One region of the Pseudoalteromonas sp. CNC9-20 genome, then DNA from elsewhere that is predicted to be linked to it. Evidence: predicted binding sites of a transcription regulator. Region 1 holds the regulator's gene; each other region holds the start of a gene.
The links. The regulator LexA, encoded in region 1, represses DNA repair genes until DNA is damaged. The targets are predictions, from matches to a motif close to TACTGTATNNNNATACAGTA.
Positions count from the first base shown of each region.

Region 1 (5,034 bases):
ATAGGCACTATTTTTTTACCCACTAACTGGTTGGGCGTGGCCTCGTCATCGTTGAGTAGGAAGCGCACATCCAACTCTAGCCCCAAGGCGCGTGCAACCAGTAATGACTTTATACAATAGGGGCAATGTTCAAATATAAACAGCTTCATAAAAAATACCTCAGAGCTTGCGAATTACTACCTTTTGGCCTTAGCTGTAACTAAACAATAGTTGCCGGACGAAAGCAAACTTTCGCCATTAGATCATCATGCAATATGAATCCGTTTACGAATTTTGGTTTACTCACAGCAGTCCACAGGATTGGTTTAAAAAAAGCGCCGACTTTGACGCCACAGTAAAAAAGCAATTTTTACCTACTTACGAGGCAGCGCGCCAAGGCGAGCTTTATTCTTGGCGAAAATCTGCTCGAGGCGCGTTATGTGAAATTATAGTGCTGGATCAGTTTCCTCGTAATATGTTCCGCGATACGGCCCAAGCGTTTGCAACCGATGCACTGGCTTTATGTTTGGCGCAGAATGCGGTGGAGAAAAAGTTTGCTTTAGAGCTTGATGATACCGAGCGTAGTTTCTTATACATGCCCTATATGCACAGTGAGAGCCAGGCGATTCATGTGGTGGCCGAGCAGCTTTTTCGGCCCTTAAGTAACTATAAATATGAGCTGGCTCACAAAGAAATCATTGACCGTTTTGGGCGTTATCCACATCGTAATGATATTCTCGGTCGGCAATCGAGCGACGCTGAGCAGGCGTTTTTAAATCAGCCTGGTAGCCGCTTTTAGTTAAGGGCTTTGTGCCCAGCGCTTCGCTTGTTCACGTTGTTCATAACGAAAGGATTTAACTTCTGCATGAATAAAGTGTGCGCCAAGGTGCTGGGCAAAGTCACCAAGCAACGAATTGGTGGCAATGGCTACTTTATTCACCTTTTGATGATGGTCGCGCACAAATTGCAGATGAGAGAGTAACGCGGCAAATGAGTCCCACCCCGGAAAGTGTTCAGTAGCAATAATGAGAGCATGTAGCTTTGCATGCTGTTCAATATAAGGGTCGATAATACGCACGGCTGCTGCAAAGTCTTCTGCTGTCAGCTGGCCTTGTGGTTCAAGTAGAGCGGTATTGTGTGTTTCGTTTATAGTGATATTGAGCATATATCCTCGCCAACGAGTTCATTAGATGCTCTATCAATATAGAATATTTACTTACAAGCGGTTGGTTATTGGTGCAAGGTTGTAGGTAGTGCGCTGAGGTTTAAAGTTTCACCTACGCAGCTTTGCAGCAAACTCTGAACTTGGTCTTTTTCGTTTTGCGAGTAGCGAAGGTCATATTTGCTCATGATGTAATTAAAGCGCTGAATGTACTGACAGCGGTAATCTTGATGCGGCGGCAACCATTGCCAAGGGCCTTTTGCGCCTTTGCTACGATTTAGGCCATCATCAACAGCAAGCAAATTCTCCATATCGTTGGCAAATTGTGCCTTTTGCGAACGACTCCAGGTGGCAGCACCGTGTTCATAGGCAAATTTAAGCGGCACAATATGGTCTATATCTAAATCATCGTCATTGCGTAGTATCTGCCCCGAATAAGGGTCATGCCACTGGCCGCTGGTGACGGTGCAGCGCGCTTGAGTAGTGTAGCTTACATCACTGTGTGATTGGGCAATCAGCACTTCAGCACGGGCGTCTTGGCAGTCGTGATCGGTGTCTAACCAATGTGGCCAGTTATCCCGATGATAACTATTTTCTGATGTTTGTTGAGTGTAGTTCTTTGGTAAACGTCCACCGTCTGCTAGACAGCTTTCTAAGTTCGCATAGGGGGTAAAAGATTGAGTGCGTTGATAATGAGCCGAATCTTCAGGGTGACAAAGGCCGCTGCGCGACATCTTGACCGTATCGGCTTTGCACGCACCTATCGTCAGTGCCGAAATAAGTAAAAGGAACGCTGAAAATACACTTTGGCGAGTCATCTAACTGCTTAATAATATGACTAAAACAGCGCTACTTTAAAGCATTGTCGCGCATTCGTCACCTATCACTTTATGAGTATGAGGTGAGGTTGCATATGAACAAAAGCGAAGTTGCATTAATTAAGGTTGCAACGGTCAGCAAATTCCCTGATTTTATTTGCGATTTTCATTTAACTGTATATACTCACAGTTAAATGTACTGTATGGAAACCCAGTTGTATGCGCCCATTAACTAAACGCCAATCGCAAATTCTTGAGCTGATTAAAGTCTTTATTAAAGATACCGGCATGCCGCCGACGCGTGCAGAAATTGCACAAACACTGGGGTTTCGCAGTGCTAACGCCGCAGAAGAACATCTTAAGGCGTTGGCTAAGAAAGGCGTAATCAAAATGAAGCCTGGCGCGAGTCGAGGTATTCAATTGGTCGAGGAAGAAGAACCCGAACAATTGGGCCTGCCTTTAATTGGCCGCGTTGCTGCGGGCGAGCCCATTCTTGCCCAACAGCATATAGAGAGTCACTGCCAGATAGACCCACTGCTGTTCAAGCCTGCTGCAGATTATTTGCTGCGCGTAAATGGCATGAGTATGAAAGACATCGGCATTATGGATGGCGACTTATTAGCGGTACATCGCACTCAGGTGGCTGAAAACGGCCAAGTGGTGGTCGCGCGGGTTGATGAAGATGTCACCGTGAAGCGTTTAGAAAAAGCTGGGCGTAAGGTTCTGCTGCATGCAGAGAATGAAGAATTCACACCCATTGAAGTCGATTTAGAGAACGAATCCTTTAATATTGAAGGCTTAGCTGTAGGTGTGATCCGAAACGCCGACTGGATGTAATTAAATTTACTTATTTTGCCTCTAATAGGTCTGTTATTAGGGGCTTTCCCCATGTTCCCTCCTTAGCCACAGTGCTTTCTAACAGCTTGAATATTCCTGTTAATTTATTAATAAAACGTAAACAAAAATAGTGTATTAACTTGCTATTAGCTCAATCTTTGACTAATTGGTTATATTACAGGCTTTGCTGGTCGGTTTTTCAACAGTTTATTTAGGGTCAAAGTTGTCGACTGGTAAAAGCATAATAATAACGAAGATTGGGTATTAAGCTGTAACCGCCTCTTCCTTGCATTGCGCAACAATAAGGAGATGGTACACATGAAGAAGCTGAGCTCCCTCATGTTGCTATGTCTGTTATTCCCTCAATTGGTGTCCGCGAATAGCAAGTACAACTTGCGCCAAGGGGTAACTGACATTAGCGAAAATGTTTACCAACTACACATGACCATATTTATTATATGCTGTGTGATTGGTGTGGTTGTTTTCGCGGTGATGTTTTGGGCGCTGCTCAAACACCGCAAGTCAAAAGGGGTCACCCCCGCTACCTTTCATGAAAGCACCAAAGTAGAAATACTTTGGACAGCGATTCCATTTGTTATTCTCATAGCCATGGCTGTTCCGGCCACCAAAACCCTGATTGCTATGGAGGATACAACAAAGGCCGATATCACCATTAAGGTGACTGGTTCACAATGGAAATGGCACTACGAGTATATGGGTCACGATGTGGGCTTCTACTCACTGCTGTCAACGCCTCAAGAGCAAATCAAAAATGCGCAAAATAAGGGCGACAATTACCTCCTCGAAGTAGATAAACCCTTGGTCATTCCCACTAATCAAAAAGTACGTTTCTTAATGACCTCAGATGACGTCATTCACTCTTGGTGGGTGCCCGATTTTGCAGTAAAGAAAGACGCTAACCCTGGGTTTATCAACGAAGCTTGGACACGCGTAAACGAACCGGGTACGTATCGCGGCCAGTGCGCCGAGTTATGCGGTAAAGACCACGGCTTTATGCCGGTGGTCGTAGAAGCAAAACCCCCTGAAGAGTTTGACGCTTGGCTGGCAGAGCAGAAACAAGCGAAGCAAGCTCAGGCGCAGGCCGATGCTGAGCTGCTAGAACAAATCCTCTCTGAAGATGAGCTAATGGCATCGGGCGAGCAAGTGTACATCACGCGCTGTGCAGCTTGTCATCAGCCTACGGGGCTTGGTTTACCTGGAGTCTTCCCCGCCATTAAAGGCAGTCCAATAGCCACCGGCGATATTAACGACCATATCGATATTGTGGTGCACGGTAAGCCAGGGACTGCGATGCAGGCATTTGTCGGTCAACTTACGCTTAAAGAGTTGGCAGCGGTGGTTACTTACCAACGCAATGCCTTTGGTAATGAAACCGGAGACATCGTTCAACCAAGCGTGATTCAGGCCTATATTGATGGGGAGGAACAATGAGTACAGCAGCTGCAACACATGAACATCACGGGCCTGCAACCGGAATTAAACGCTGGCTTTTTACTACTAACCACAAAGACATCGGCACCTTGTACTTATTATTTTCGTTGTTGATGTTTTTAACCGGTGGCGCCATGGCAATGGTGATCCGAGCCGAGCTATTCCAACCAGGACTTCAGCTGGTTGACCCTCATTTTTTCAACCAAATGACCACAGTACATGGTTTGATTATGGTCTTCGGCGCCGTGATGCCTGCCTTTACGGGCTTAGCTAACTGGATGATCCCCATGATGATTGGCGCGCCAGATATGGCTTTGCCGCGAATGAATAACTGGAGCTTTTGGATTCTGCCATTCGCTTTTGCCATCCTATTGCTGTCGCTGTTTATGGAAGGCGGCGGTCCGGCCTTTGGGTGGACCTTTTATGCGCCCTTATCGACCACCTACAGCAACGACAATACTGCCCTGTTTGTATTTGCCATTCACATTATGGGGATAAGCTCCATCATGGGGGCCATTAATGTCATTGTGACCATCGTTAATATGCGTGCTCCAGGGATGAAGTGGATGAAATTACCGCTGTTTGTGTGGACCTGGTTGATCACTGCATTTTTATTAATTGCAGTTATGCCGGTGTTGGCGGGTGCGGTGACCATGGTGCTCACTGATAAGTATTTTGGCACTGATTTCTTCAATGCCGCCGGTGGTGGCGACCCTGTGATGTTCCAGCATATCTTTTGGTTCTTTGGTCACCCGGAAGTGTACATTATGATTTTGCCAGCGTTTG
Region 1 covers NZ_JAKRFS010000004.1:6,475-11,508, forward strand. The annotation lists gene grxB (glutaredoxin 2) at 1-149, opposite strand, end outside; gene MHM89_RS10245 (DUF924 family protein) at 248-778, shown strand; gene MHM89_RS10250 (STAS/SEC14 domain-containing protein) at 779-1,144, opposite strand; gene MHM89_RS10255 (HNH endonuclease family protein) at 1,210-1,959, opposite strand; gene lexA (transcriptional repressor LexA) at 2,179-2,796, shown strand; gene coxB (cytochrome c oxidase subunit II) at 3,115-4,248, shown strand; gene ctaD (cytochrome c oxidase subunit I) at 4,245-5,034, shown strand, end outside.

Region 2 (5,034 bases), on a different contig from region 1:
GTTAATATCAGCTGATTGTGTGTAAATACCACCAGCCTGTGCACGGCGACCATTGATAAGTACTAGTGTACGCTGAGGACCCATACCACGAAGGTCAAGCGTTGCTGTACCGGTTGCGCCATTTGATTGGAACGCAGTTTGCGATGCCTCGATTTGCGGCAGGTTATTCATGATATCTTCGACGCGGGTAAAGCCCGACATAGCGATATCTTCTGCAGACGTTACTTGTACTGGAGTAGCTGTTTCAAGATCAGTACGTTTGATACGCGAACCGGTTACTTCGATACGCTCAACATCATCAGCACCTTCTTCAGCAGCAATGGCACTTGCTGAAATGCCTGCTGTTGAAGCAGCACCAAAAACAAGTGCTAAACGCACTGATTTTGCGATTTTGCTATTTAACATTAGATTCTCCCTGGATCACTTGTAGACGTGATTGTTTTTATCGCGGCTGTTAACCGCTTGTAATTAAATGCACTAAGCAATGCACTTTGGTTACGATAATAAACAATTAAAGAATCCAGGGTCAACACCAAATTAACAAAACACCACCAAAAGTAACAACCAATCAAAAAACAGACAGAACAACACGACACCATATTGGAAATCTGGAGCAAACCAAATCAGCGTGTAAATAGCAGGTCTTTAAGATTAAATTAATGTAAACTGACTATCTAGAGGGCAGTGAAGCGATACGTCGCACACATCAGCAATGTCATCGATGATGGGTTTTAGCTGTGTCTCAAGGTAATGTGCTAAGTCCAGTGGCCTACTGCTAGGGGTGCAGCGAGGACCATCAACTGTTATAACGTACTCAACCCAATCACCTTTAGCGTAACTTTGAGTACTATTTCGTGCAGCTTTCACATGAGGGGGAGTTGCTTTGGTGTATTCATCAGGGTTTTTCCCTAAGCGTTTGGCATAAGTTAAGAGCTGAGCGTTATCCCCTTTCTGTAAAGTGTTAACATAATTATCAATGATATGTTGCAGATTTGCACCAGTGAATAATCCTTGAAACAGTTCACCTTGAAACTTTCTCGCCAGTGGCGTCCAATCGCTACGCACCGACTCCATGCCTTTAAAAACGAGTTCTCGGTGCTTCTGGACCAATAAACCAGTGTAACGTTTCTTCGTTCCCACGTCTTTATGCCTTGCCTTGGGCATAAAAAAAGGCCGATATAGGCTTTCGTATTCAAGCTCCAAATAGCTAGGCATTCCATAGCTTTGTTCAAGTGTTTGCCGCCAACGGTTGTTAATTTTTGTCACTAACTCTTTGGCTAACGTATGACTTTGTTCGTCACTAAGCTCTTCGGGTAGTGCGATAAAGGTAGAGTCGGTATCGCCGTAAATCACATCAACGCCATATTCAATCAGCCACTGTCGCGTTGTTTGCATTATATCGTGCCCGCGCAGGGTAATCGAACTGGCTAGTCTAGGGTCGTAAAAACGACAACCTTTTGAGCCAAGCACACCGTATAGGCTGTTCATGATAATCTTGATGGCCTGCTGAAGATGAGGGTCACGGTGCTTTTTGGCCTCTTGACGGGCCTGTGCGAGGCTGGCAACCAAATCAGGAAGATGATGCTTGCTGCGAGAAAAAAATGCCTCATGATACCCAGCAATTGCGTCTTCAGGAGCATTGAGCCCCTCTATTAAGCCCATGGGATCGATACAAAAGGTACGAATAATACTCGGATAAAGGCTTTTAAAGTCAAGAACTGCAACATTTTGATAAAGACCGGGCACCGAGTCCATCACATAACCGCCTGGGCTGTCGAAGGTCAATCCATGATCGCCTAAATTAGGAGCCACATAACCACTGCGATGTAACAATGGCAAATAAAGGTTGGTGAACGCCGCCACCGACCCTCCTAGCCGTTCTAATGGCAGCCCTGTAAGCTTGGTCCGCACAATAGCAAAGTCGACCAATTCAAGACGAGCAAAGATGGCTAATACAAGCTCACAGTCTTTTAAGTTATATTCAGCAAGTTGCAGTTTATCTTCGTTGAAAAGCCGGGAAATCTCGGAAACTTTGTCTTTATTTCCGATAAGCTTTCGCTCGCCAAGGATTTCGTGGGCAACATTATCAAGGGCAAAGCTGGGGTAGTAATATGTGGCGTTTTTAAGCATATCAATGCCATCAAGTACAGCGCGCCCGGGAACTATAAGCTTAGCGACTTTTCCTCCGCGCCACACAACCGCCTCGTTATTGCGTCCTAAATTAAGACGAATACCCAATTGCTGAGCGCGATAGCACAGCAGCTGAAAGTCAAAGTCGACCACATTCCAACCAACGATCACATCAGGGTCAATATGGTGTATGTGCTCTTGTAACCGCACGAGCAAAGCGGCCTCATCCTCAACATAATCAAGCCACGAGCGCTCTTCGGTGCTACGCCCAACCATCAGCACCTTTTTAAACCGTTCACTCACCAAGCCAACACTGTAAAGCACACCATCGCCACTGCATTCAATATCCAGCGATAAAACCCGCAAAGTGGGCCGGTAGTGGGGATGGCTTTTAAACCGCGCTTGAGCTAAGGTGCCATTAGCACTAAAGGTGCCGTCTACCCAAACGCCGCCGCGAATAAATCGCTCCATTAAGAAGCGCTCGTGCGCGCGGATATCATCCTCGTATAACGTAATTCCTTGCTCTTTAAGCTGTTCTCGCGCCGCATAAAACTGATTCAAGTGCGTGAAATAACACCCTGCCATGGGTTTACCGGCAAAAGAGTGCAGCGTTACTGTGCGGATATCACAAGGTAAGTTAGCGGCTTGGAGTAATTTTATCACTCGCTGCTGCTGCGATTGGGCAACGAAAAATACCGCAGACTCAGCGACAGATTGTGCTTTAACTGGGCCGTTGTCTGTGGCCAGCCAAAAGACATGACTGATACCATCGCTCAGTTGCCGTGTTTGCGCGGAAAGGATAAACCCTGCTATTGGAGCCAACCGAATACCTATAGAAGTGAGTAAATACAGCGCGTTGTTTTCTATGTCTTGCCCAAGCATCACAACATAAGTGAATTGTCACTTGAGTCATATGCAGCCACACTCTAAAATGGTCGCACTGTAAATATATACATAAGTTGATACACCATGCTATCCGATCCGCTGAAAAAAACAATCCGAAACGCTCATCAGCGGATAGCTTCAAGCATGGACGATTATCGCCCTCGTGCTAGCCAAAACTACTTGGTCGCAGAAATAGCAAAAACACTCGCTGGTGAATATGATAAAAAGCAGCGCATTTGCGTGGTCGAAGCCGGAACCGGAACCGGCAAATCTTTGGCATATTGCTTAGGTGCCTTACCACTGGCACTCAAACGTAATAAAAAGCTGGTGATTGCAACCGCTACAGTGGCCTTGCAAGAGCAGTTGCTCTATAAAGAGTTACCCTTTTTTGCCCAGCACAGCGGTCTTACTTTTAGTTATGATTTGGTCAAAGGCCGGGGGCGCTATATCTGCGCCCATAAGCTCCATAACGCCGTCAATGGCGAACAAGAGCAACTCGCGTTGATGCCCACTTTAAGCTCCCCTTTGAGTGACATGGAGCAAAAATGCCTGCATCAGCTGCATGATGCTTACCAAAACAAACAGTGGCAAGGTGACCGAGACTCATGGGCCGACGTGATCCCAGATCGCGTATGGCACCTTATTGCCTGTGATAAGCATGCCTGCCAACGGCAGATGAAAGCACACCAAACCTGTCCTTTCCATCTTGCGCGGCAAAAAATAGCGCAAATGGATGTGTTAGTGGCCAATCACAGTCTATTATTGGCCGATTTGGAGCTCGGCGGTGGCGTGATTTTGCCGGAGCCAGAAAACTGTATTTATGTGATTGATGAAGCACACCACTTACCGCATATCACTCGCGACTTTTCATCTGCCGCAGCCACCTTAAAAGGGACTCAGGATTGGCTCGAGAAACTACTCAAATTCAGCGGCAAAATGGCGCAAACCATTTTTAGCGCCAGCGCATCAGGTAGCCAATTTAAACTCAATGATGCCCTTGATGATGTGGCCAGAGGCATGAAAGCCGTGCTGAGTATGCTTGATAGTGCAGACTTTCAATATACCGAAGACGACACCTATCGTTTCTCACACGGAGTGCTGCCGCAACAGCTCACAGTGCAAGCCAAAGATATCAGTGAAGCCAGTAAAACGGCGCTACGCACCCTCAACAAGATGCACGAAGCGCTCAGTAGCGACGTGAATGATGGCGATGTGAAGCCGTTTATTGCTGACCCTATTTTAGCTGAAAGTGGGCAATATATAGCCCGTTTAGAAACGCTACAAAAGCTGTGGCAAAGTTATGCTAAAGAAAGCGAAAGCGTTCCCCATGCCAGGTGGATAAAGCGCATGGAGTATAAAAACCACCATGACTACCTCCTGAGTGACTGCCCTATTGAAGTGGGGTTTTACCTCAAAGATAAATTATGGCGCGAGTGTGCAGGAGCGGTATTGTGCTCGGCCACGCTCAGCGCCTTGGGCTCCTTTGAACATTTTGCCCATGAAAGCGGGCTACGCTCAGAGCAAGGAGTTAAGTTTATCAAGGTGCCCTCACCGTTTGATTACCCCAATCAAGCGCAGCTGCATATTCCCAAAACCGAGTGTGAACCAACCGACAAAGCGTTTAGCGATTACCTTGCCAAAGCACTGCCCAATACCCTAGATAAATCCAAAGCCAATCTGGTGTTGTTTGCTTCCTATTGGCAAATGCACCATGTCGCCGAGCGTTTGCGTAAACAGGGGTGGGACATTTTAATGCAAGGCGAGCTCTCTCGGGATACACTGATCCGACGCCATAAGCGCCGTATTGATGATGCCCAAGGCAGTGTGCTGTTTGGCACCCAAAGTTTGTCTGAAGGCCTCGATTTGCCAGGCGATTACCTGACTAATCTAGTGATCACAAAAATCCCGTTTGCGGTGCCCACCTCACCGATTGAAGAAGCGCAAGCAGAGTTTGTAGAGCAAAAAGGAGGCAACCCGTTTTTATCCATTACCGTACCGGACGCCGCCAAGAAATTAGTA
Region 2 covers NZ_JAKRFS010000001.1:107,148-112,181, reverse strand. The annotation lists gene MHM89_RS00500 (TonB-dependent receptor) at 1-405, opposite strand, end outside; gene MHM89_RS00495 (DNA polymerase II) at 652-2,952, opposite strand; gene dinG (ATP-dependent DNA helicase DinG) at 3,100-5,034, shown strand, end outside.
Region 2: dinG (ATP-dependent DNA helicase DinG) is a predicted target of LexA. The motif match lies at 3,069-3,088, and genes of this name have one in related genera.

Region 3 (5,034 bases), on a different contig from region 1:
TGGTTAAAGACGTTGAGTTTAAAGTGTTCTCTGGCCCTGCCAATGATGAGAAAGGCCGCGTAGCCGTGCTTAGCGTGCCAGGCGGAGCGTCTTTATCACGCAAGCAAATTGACGAGTACACCAAGTTTATCGGCATCTATGGCGCTAAAGGTTTAGCCTGGATGAAGGTCAATGACCGCGACGCAGGTGTGGAAGGCGTGCAATCACCGATTGCTAAATTCTTGAACGAAGAGGTGATCACCGCCTTACTTGAACGCACCAATGCGCAAACTGGCGATATCATTTTATTTGGTGCCGACTCACGCAATGTGGTCAATGAAGCTATGGGTGCGCTGCGCTTGAAGATTGGTTTAGACCTTGAGCTAACTGATTTAACCAAATGGGCACCATTGTGGGTCGTAGACTTCCCGATGTTTGAAGAAGACGATGAAGGTAATCTACACGCTGTTCACCACCCATTTACTGCGCCAAAAGATGTCAGCCCAGAGGAGCTGGAAGCTAACCCTGCCGGCACGCTTTCTGATGCCTACGACATGGTTCTTAATGGTTACGAAGTCGGTGGTGGTTCGGTGCGTATCCACAACAATGCGATGCAACAAGCGGCGTTCCGAGTGTTGGGGATCAATGAGCAAGAGCAACAAGATAAATTCGGTTTCCTACTCGATGCGTTGAAGTATGGTACACCGCCGCACGCAGGTTTGGCGTTCGGTCTTGACCGCCTAGTAATGTTACTTTGTGGTACAGACAATATTCGTGATGTCATTGCCTTCCCGAAAACGACGCAAGCATCTTGTTTGATGACCGATGCCCCGAGTGTGGCAAATCCCGACGCTCTGCAAGAGCTGGGTATCGGAGTGACTGCCTCTGAGAGTGAACAAAGCGAATAAGCGATAGCGATAAAAGAAGCGGCTCAGGCCGCTTTTTTTATGCTTCAGCTTTACACTGGTCATACATACAGTTACCATTTCCATAAGCGAGAATAATAATAAGGTCAGTGGGTGAGTATAATTTTGGGAATTGACCCCGGCTCGCGCTTTACCGGCTATGGTGTCGTGCAGCAGCAAGGGCATAAGTTCCATTACTTGGGCAGTGGCTGTATTAAGTTAGGTGATAACGCCTTCCCGTTGCGTTTAAAAATGATTTTCCAAGGCGTCAGCCAACTCATTGAGCAATTTAACCCTACCGCGTTTGCCATAGAGCAAGTGTTTATGGCCCACAATCCAGATTCGGCACTAAAGCTAGGGCAAGCTCGGGGCGCAGCCATTGTCGCCGCCACCTTGGCCGATATTGACGTGTCAGAATACTCCGCACGGCAAGTGAAACAAGCAGTGGTTGGGCGAGGCTCTGCGGAAAAGGCGCAGGTACAACACATGGTGAAGCATATCTTGAAGCTGCCAGCAACGCCGCAAGCAGATGCCGCCGACGCCTTGGCTATTGCCATGTGCCATGGTCACTCACAACAAAACTTAATAAAACTGTCCGGCCAAGCACGTAAAACCGTGCGCGGACGCTTGAGGTAACAATGATAGGACGAATTAGAGGATTGTTGGTTGAGAAGCAGCCCCCTGAAGTGTTAGTGGAAGCAGCGGGCATTGGCTATGAAATCAACCTCCCCATGAGTTGCTTTTATGCACTTCCCGAGTGTGGCGAACAGGTCACCTTGTATACCCACTTTGTGGTGCGAGAGGATGCGCAGCTGTTATTTGGGTTTAACACCAAAAACGAACGCGCCCTGTTTCGTGAATTGCTAAAAGCCAATGGGGTAGGGCCGAAACTAGGCCTAGGTATTTTATCGGGGATGTCGGCAGAGCAATTTATCCATTGCGTTCATCATGGCGATGCAAGCACCTTAGTAAAGCTTCCCGGCGTTGGCAAAAAAACCGCAGAGCGGTTAGTGTTAGAAATGAAAGACAGGCTTAAAGATTGGGGTCCTGACTTATTTACCCCTCACACTGACGCGGCACCAATAGATGCGCCCAATGGCGATACTTTGGTCGCGAGTAATGCCCAAGACGATGCGGTTGCCGCACTTGAAGCTCTGGGCTATAAAAATGCTCAGGCAGTGAAGTCGGTAAAAGCAGTCGCGAAGCCAGGCATGGCCTCCGAAGAAATGATTAAGCAAGCGCTCAAAGCGATGCTATAACAGAGATACCATCATGATAGAAGCGGATCGGCTGATTGAGCCAGAGGTACAGGGTAATGAGGATGTGGTCGATAGAGCCATTCGGCCTAAGTTATTGGCCGACTATCACGGCCAACCTCATGTTAAACAGCAGATGGATATTTTTATCGAGGCCGCACGCTCACGTAGCGAGGCCTTAGATCATCTCCTTATATTTGGTCCCCCTGGGTTAGGTAAAACCACGTTAGCCAATATTGTTGCTAATGAACTCGATGTGAGTATTAAAACGACTTCCGGTCCGGTGTTGGAGAAAGCCGGCGATCTCGCCGCCTTACTGACAAACTTAGAAGCTCATGATGTGCTGTTTATCGACGAAATTCATCGCATGAGCCCGCATGTTGAGGAAATACTCTATCCAGCCATGGAAGACTATCAACTCGATATCATGATTGGTGAAGGCCCCGCAGCGCGCTCGATTAAACTTGATTTACCGCCATTTACTTTAATTGGTGCTACGACCCGTGCAGGCTCATTAACCTCTCCGCTGCGCGATCGTTTCGGTATTGTTCAACGTTTGGAGTTTTATTCTGTTGCCGACCTTGCCGCCATTGTCAAACGCTCCGCCGATCATTTAGGTTTAGCAGTTGACGAGCAGGGCGCTTTAGAAGTCGCCAAGCGCTCGCGAGGGACTCCCCGCATAGCTAACCGACTACTGCGTCGAGTGCGAGATTTTGCTGAAGTTAAAGGTGATGGTCGTGTATGCATTGATATTGCCGCACAAGCGCTCGATATGGTCGATGTAGACAAAAGCGGTTTTGATTATATGGACCGTAAATACTTGTTAGCGATTATAGAAAAGTTTATGGGCGGGCCGGTGGGGCTGGATAATCTCGCAGCAGCCATCGGCGAGGAAAAAGAAACCATAGAAGATGTGATTGAACCCTATCTAATACAGCAAGGCTTTATCCAGCGTACGCCGCGAGGACGGATTGTATCAGATCATGCCTATGCGCATTTTGGTCTCAGTAAAACAACAGACTAACCTTGGCACACCATGCCGAGCGTTTTGGCTCGGCCCAACCTGCCTCATTCTCTTCCCAATACACCCAAGTCTAGGTCGACGCTATCAAGCTGCTCGCCTCATAAAGCTTATTAAAAGCAGAGTAATTCACAACAGATTAAGCTGTGCTTGGTATCTTATTGCAGGCAAAAAAAAGCCCGCTAACAAAGCGGGCAAAACAACAAGTTGAAGGAAGTAAATCCAAATAAGCCAAGTGAATGAGCAACACTAAAGTTAATCAATCAATGGCCGAGGTGGGGAATCAGAAACCACCTCTTGAACTGTGCATAAGAGCTCAATTGGTTGCGCTAGCTCAGTACAGGGTGAATATTACGGACTAAATGGGCCCTAATCAAACTAGAAAAATTATATTTTTCGGATAAGAAAATCTAATATTGAATAGTTTTTTAAGATGGTAATTTTCATCGTAAAGTATGGGGTTATGTTTTCTTAATATTGATATTAAAGGGAAATATTATTTGTGTGCTTTTTTTGTTCTATTAGATTTACTAGTTTCTAACGTGTAGATATTTTGGCAAATGAAAGCTTATGCGCACAAAGTGCATAAAACGCAATTAATTTGAACTTTTGTTAGGGTTTTAGAGCCCAATAATGGCGTGTACTTTTTTACATCGCATCATTAATTAGGTGTTTAACTTGGGTTTGTAGCAATTCGTGGCAAGGCCATTGTCAGCGCTACAACGACTGGTTACACTAGTGCCCATTGTGTCGTGCTCAAAGACACGTGGAAGTTGTAAACTGCGCCTCAGGAGAAAAGACGTGGATTCAGGATTAAATTTTATTGATCTTATTTTAAAAGCCAGCTTTTTAGTACAGCTGGTGATGCTTACCTTAGTAGCTCTGTCGGTAATATCGTGGGCCATCATCATTCAGCGTCGTAAAACCTTGGGCCATGCGCTTAGTAGCGCCAAGAAATTCGAATCGCGTTTTTGGTCAGGTGTTGATTTGTCGAAGCTTTACAGTGAGATTTCGGCGCGTGGCAATAAAAGTGAAGGACTAGAAGCGTTATTTACCTCAGGCTTCAAAGAATTTGCACGACACAAAAAGAATAATGTTCATTCTGCGGGTATGGTCACCGAAGGCGCACATCGTGCGATGCGTGTGGCACTTTCTCGTGAGATTGAAAAACTTGAAACAAGCTTGTCCTTTCTTGCAACCATAGGTTCAATCAGCCCCTACATTGGCTTGTTTGGTACCGTGTGGGGGATCATGACTGCCTTTATCGCCCTCGGTGAAGTAAAGCAAGCAACACTGCAAATGGTCGCCCCGGGTATCGCCGAGGCCTTGATTGCTACTGCAATGGGCTTGTTTGCAGCCATCCCTGCGGTTATTGCGTACAACCGCTTTGCCAATAAAGTTGAGAAAATAGAGTCGCATTACGCCAATTTCATGGAAGAGTTTTCTAATATTCTTCATCGCCAAGCGATCACCCAAGAGGTAAAGTCGAATGTATCAGCGTAAGAAACGTCGTCCGGTCGCAGAGATCAACGTTGTTCCTTACATCGACGTGATGTTGGTGCTGCTGATAATTTTTATGGCCACAGCACCACTTATCACCCACGGGGTCAAAGTTGATTTGCCAAAGATGGAAAAATCCGAGCTGGTGGAAACTAAAGATGCACCGCCGATTATTGCCTCTATCGACGCCGATGGTAAGTACTATGTGAGTGTTGGTACTGACCCCGAAGCACCGATGGAAGCGGTGGATGTCGCCGCTGTCATCAAGCTCAAGTTAGAGCAAAACCCCGATACTCCAGTGATGATTAAAGGATCAGGCCGTGTCAGTTATCAAGAAGTACTGCTATTAATGGACTTTTTGAAAAACGCCGGG
Region 3 covers NZ_JAKRFS010000001.1:203,254-208,287, forward strand. The annotation lists gene aspS (aspartate--tRNA ligase) at 1-887, shown strand, start outside; gene ruvC (crossover junction endodeoxyribonuclease RuvC) at 999-1,520, shown strand; gene ruvA (Holliday junction branch migration protein RuvA) at 1,523-2,143, shown strand; gene ruvB (Holliday junction branch migration DNA helicase RuvB) at 2,157-3,164, shown strand; gene tolQ (protein TolQ) at 3,963-4,664, shown strand; gene tolR (protein TolR) at 4,651-5,034, shown strand, end outside.
Region 3: ruvC (crossover junction endodeoxyribonuclease RuvC) is a predicted target of LexA. The motif match lies at 941-960, and genes of this name have one in related genera.